2 regions of the Mesorhizobium sp. 10J20-29 genome follow, and region 2 is predicted to be linked to the other one. Evidence: riboswitches for the same ligand, from Rfam matches in the RefSeq annotation. Region 2 holds a riboswitch; the other holds the start of a gene.
What was found. Region 2 has a riboswitch for S-adenosylmethionine ahead of ACT2BZ_RS12050 (O-succinylhomoserine sulfhydrylase). Riboswitches for the same ligand answer to the same signal wherever they lie in the genome.
Positions count from the first base shown of each region.

Region 1: linked by a shared signal. The riboswitch ahead of metA (homoserine O-acetyltransferase MetA) and the one ahead of ACT2BZ_RS12050 (O-succinylhomoserine sulfhydrylase) in region 2 are both predicted to bind S-adenosylmethionine.

Region 1 covers NZ_CP199156.1:576,044-578,487, reverse strand. The annotation lists gene ACT2BZ_RS02810 (class I SAM-dependent methyltransferase) at 1-419, shown strand, start outside; gene metA (homoserine O-acetyltransferase MetA) at 427-1,365, opposite strand; SAM riboswitch at 1,413-1,490, opposite strand; gene hisC (histidinol-phosphate transaminase) at 1,601-2,444, shown strand, end outside.
Region 2 covers NZ_CP199156.1:2,514,059-2,516,502, forward strand. The annotation lists gene ACT2BZ_RS12050 (O-succinylhomoserine sulfhydrylase) at 1-1,168, opposite strand, end outside; SAM riboswitch at 1,227-1,304, opposite strand; gene ACT2BZ_RS12055 (2'-deoxycytidine 5'-triphosphate deaminase) at 1,380-2,444, shown strand, end outside.

The sequences.
Region 1 (2,444 bases), 1.9 Mb from region 2:
TCTGGCGCGTGCTGGCCCCGTCCGGCCGGGTTGTCATCGTGGTGCCCAACCGGCGCGGCATGTGGGCACGCTTCGAGCACACGCCCTTCGGTACGGGCCGGCCGTTTTCGCGCGGCCAGCTCAACGAGTTGCTGCGCGAGGCGAATTTCACCCCTGCGGCCTGGGCCGACGGGTTGTTCTTCCCGCCCTCCAAGCGGCGCTGGATGCTGCGCTTCCACAGCCTGCTCGAGCGGGCAGGGCGCCGGCTGTGGCCGATCTTCTCGGGCGTCATCGTGGTCGATGCCCAGAAGCGGCTCTACCAGGGCGTTCCGGTGGCTCAGCGCGCCTCGCGCCGCGTCTTCGTGCCGGTCCTTTCGCCGCAGGGCGCGGCCACGCGCAGCCTGCGCGGCGGCGCAGGCCCGGACGCCAAGACCCGCTGAAGCGGACTTAAGAGACCACGAGCTCGTCGCCGCTACCGATCTTCTCGGCGTCGAAGGAAGTGGTCTGGTAGACCTGATTGATCCAGTTGCCGAACAGCAGGTGGGCGTGCGACCGCCAGCGGTTGAGCGGCGGCCGGGCAGGGTCGTTGTCCGGGTAATAGCCGTGCGGAATGGCGATCGGCGTGCCGGCGGCCACGTCGCGGTCGTATTCCTCCTTGAGCGAGGTGGAATCGTACTCGATGTGGTTGAACATGTAGAGACGGTTGCCGGTTTTCTCGGCGGCAAGGCACGGGCCGGTCACGTCCGACTCCATCAGCAGCTGCAGGTTCCCGTCGGCGGAGATGTCGGCCGCCTTGACCTCGGTCCAGCGCGATACCGGTATGGCGAAGTCGTCCGAGAAGCCGGCCAGATAGGGCGATGCAGGCGCGTTGTTGCTGTGCCGGAAAACGCCGAAGGCCTTGCTGTCCAGCGTGTACTTGGGAATCTTGTGGAAGTGCCAGGCGGCGGCCATCGCACCCCAGCAGATGAAGAAGGAGGAGTGCACGTTCGTCTTCGTCCAGTCGAGGATGCGCGTCAGCTCGTCCCAGTAGGAAACCTCTTCGAAGGGCAGCAGCTCGATGGGCGCACCGGTGATGATGAAGCCGTCGAACTTGCGGTGCGCGATCTCCTCCCAGGTCTGGTAGAAGGCGATGAGGTGCTCGTGCGACGTATTCTTGGCCTTGTGGGTGCCGACGCGCACGAGCGTCAGCTCGACCTGCAGCGGCGAGGCGCCGATCAGCCGCGCGATCTGCGTTTCGGTGCGGATCTTGTTGGGCATCAGGTTGAGCAGCCCGATCTGCAGGGGGCGGATGTCCTGGCGCAGCGCCGTCCGCTCGTCCATGATCGAGACGCCCTCGCGCACGAGAATTTCGTGGGCTGGCAGCTGATCGGGAATCTTGATTGGCATCGGGTTGCTCCAGAACAAAAAAACCGGCTTTGCCTTCGCAAGCCGGTTACACGATGCAAACGGCCCTTTAGCGAGTTGTTTAACGTGGCTGCAAGCCGACCGGCCAAATCACCACGGATCCTGGCCGACATTTAAGCCTGACATGCTGCGGCGTCAACGGCCTCGACAATTCCGGCCCCGGCCTGTATTTCCGCACTGCCTCCGCAAGAGGTCATTTCAACGGAATTTCAAGACCATGACCGAGGCAACGCCGTCACGTCCGACACCCCGCGCGGGCATCATGGAAATCGAGGCCTACGTGCCCGGCAAGAGCGCTGCGGCGCCCGGCGTGTCGAAGATCCACAAGCTGTCGTCGAACGAAAACCCGCTTGGCGCTTCGCCGAAGGTCATCGAGGCGGTGCGCGACGTAGCCGGCAGGCTCGAATTCTATCCCGACGGTTCCGCCACGCGGCTGCGCGAGGCAATCGCCGAGCTGCACGGGCTGAACCCGGCCAACATCGTCTGCTCGAACGGGTCGGACGAGATCCTCGGCCTGCTGGCGCAGGCCTATCTGTCGCCGGGCGACGAGGCGATCTTCACCGAGCACGGCTTCCTGGTCTACAAGATCTACATCCAGGCCGCGGGGGCCACGCCGGTCAGCGTCAGGGAGAAGGGCGAGCGGGCCGACGTGGACGCCATTCTCGCCGCGGTCACGCCGAAGACGAAGATCGTCTTTCTTGCCAACCCCAACAATCCGACCGGCACCTACCTGCCGTCCGAGGAAATCCGCCGCCTGCACGCCGGCCTGCCCGGCAACGTGCTGCTGGTGCTCGACGCTGCCTATGCCGAGTATGTCCGGCGCAACGACTACGAGGCCGGCGTTGAGCTGGTCGCCGGGTCTCAGAACGCCGTCATGACGCGCACCTTCTCCAAGATCCACGGCCTTGGCGGCCTGCGGATCGGCTGGATGTACGGCCCGGCGCACATCGTCGACGCGATCAACCGCATGCGCGGGCCGTTCAACGTCAATGCCGGCGCCATAGAGGCCGGCATCGCCGCGATGCGCGATCGCGGCCATGTCGATCGCACGATCGAGCACA
Region 2 (2,444 bases):
CGATATCGGCAATCAGGTCGTCCGCATCTTCCAGCCCGACCGAAATCCTGAGCGTTCCCGGCCCGATACCGAGCTCGGCACGCGCGTCTGGCGTCAGGTTCTTGTGCGTCGTCGTTTCCGGGTGCGTGATCAGGCTCTTGGCATCGCCGAGATTGTTGGAGATCTGCACGATCTGCAACGCGTTCTGGAAGCCGAAGGCCGACTTCTTGCCGCCTTTCAGGTCGAGGCAGATCAGCGTCGAGCCGCCGCTCATCTGGTTCTTGACGATGTCGGCCTGCGGGTGATCGGCGCGTCCGGGGTAGATGACCCGGCTGATGTCGCCGCGACCGGCCAGGAAGTCCGCGATCCGCGCCGCATTTTCCGTCTGCTGGCGCACCCGCACCGGCAACGTCTCCAGCCCCTTCAGCAGCGTCCAGGCGTTGAACGGCGACAGGCTGGGTCCGGTATGGCGGAAATAGTCGTGCAGGTTCTTGTCGATCCATTCCTTGTCCGACAGCACCACGCCGCCGAGGCAGCGGCCCTGGCCGTCAATGTGCTTGGTCGCCGAATAGACAACGATATGCGCGCCAAGTTCGAGCGGCTTCTGCTGCAGCGGCGTGGCGAACACATTGTCGACCACCAGCCGCCCTCCGACCGAGTTGGCGAGTGCGGCAACGGCAGCGATGTCGACGACCTCGAGCGTCGGATTGGTCGGGCTCTCGAGGAAGAACAGCCTGGTATTGGGCTGCACCGCCTTTTCCCAGTTGGCGATCTCGCGGCCGTCGACCAGCGTGCAGGCGATGCCGTAGCGCGGCGCCAGCGTCTCGACCACCCAGCGGCACGAGCCGAACAGCGCACGCGCCGCCACGATGTGGTCGCCGGCCTTCAGGCTGCACAGGATGGCCGCCGTCACAGCCGCCATGCCGGATGCCGTGGCGCGCGCATCCTCCGCGCCTTCCAGCGCGCACATGCGCTTTTCGAACATGTCGACCGTCGGGTTGGCGTAGCGCGAGTAGATGAAGCCGGGCTCCTCGCCCTTGAAGCGGGCTTCCGCAGCTTCGGCGCTGTCGTAGATATAGCCCTGCGTCAGGTAGAGCGCCTCGGAGGTCTCGCCGAACTGCGAGCGCAGCGTTCCGGCGTGAACCAGCTGCGTGGCGGGCTTCCAGTCGCGCTCATTCTTGGTCGTCATGGCTTGTCCCCAAATACAAAAAAACCGGCGGCGAAAAATCGCAACCGGTCCATACGGGCCTTCGGCCCCGACGGTCCTTTAGCGATTTGTTTAACGTGGCTGCAAGCCGACCGGCCAAATCACCACGGGATAAATGTCCATTAGACCCGTCCCCGGCTTGCGTCAATCTTGGCGGTTGCTAAACCACTGGGCCAGACAACGGAGCTGGCTCTTGCGGCAGACGGGCATTCTTCCAGATCAGGAAATTCAGGCGCTGTTCGTGTCGGGGGCGCTGAAATCGCCGCGCGCGCTGGATTCCGACCAGGTCCAGCCTGCGAGCCTCGACCTTCGGCTCGGCGAAAAGGCATGGCGCGTGCGTGCCAGCTTCCTGCCCGGCCCATCGCACAATGTCTCCGACAAGCTCGACCGGCTGAAGCTGCACGAGATTGACCTGACCAACAGCGCGGTGCTTGAAACCGGCTGCGTCTATATCGTGCCCCTGCTCGAGAGCCTGGACCTTCCCGACAGCATATCGGCCTCGGCCAATCCGAAGAGCTCGACCGGCCGCCTCGACATCTTCACCCGCGTCATGACCGATCGCGGGCAGGAGTTCGACAAGATCCCGGCCGGCTATTCCGGCCCCCTCTATCTCGAGGTCAGCCCGCGCACCTTCCCGATCGTCGTGCGCACCGGCTCGCGCCTGTCGCAGATCCGTTTCCGCACCGGCAATGCGCTGCTGTCGGAAGCCGAGATTGGCGAGCTCCATCGCGCCGAGACCCTGGTCGCCACCGAGCCGACCAACATCTCGGGCGGCGGCATCGCGCTGTCCATTGACCTGTCGGGCGACAAGGGCAGCCTGATCGGCTACCGCGGCAAGCACCACACCGGCCTCGTCGATGTCGACAAGCGTGCCGCCCAGGAGGTGCTCGACTTCTGGGAGCCGCTCTACAATCACGGCGCCGCCGAACTGGTGCTCGATCCGGACGAGTTCTACATCCTCGTCAGCCAGGAGGCGGTGCACGTGCCGCCGCTCTACGCTGCCGAGATGACACCCTACGATCCGCTGGTCGGCGAGTTCCGTGTCCACTACGCAGGCTTCTTCGATCCGGGCTTCGGCCACTCGAAGGCCGGCGGCACCGGCAGCCGCGCCGTGCTCGAGGTGCGCAGCCACGAAGTGCCTTTCATCCTGGAGCATGGCCAGATCGTCGGTCGCCTCGTCTACGAGCACATGCTGTCGCGGCCGAAAGCGCTCTACGGCACCGATCTCGGCTCGAACTACCAGGCCCAGGGCCTGAAG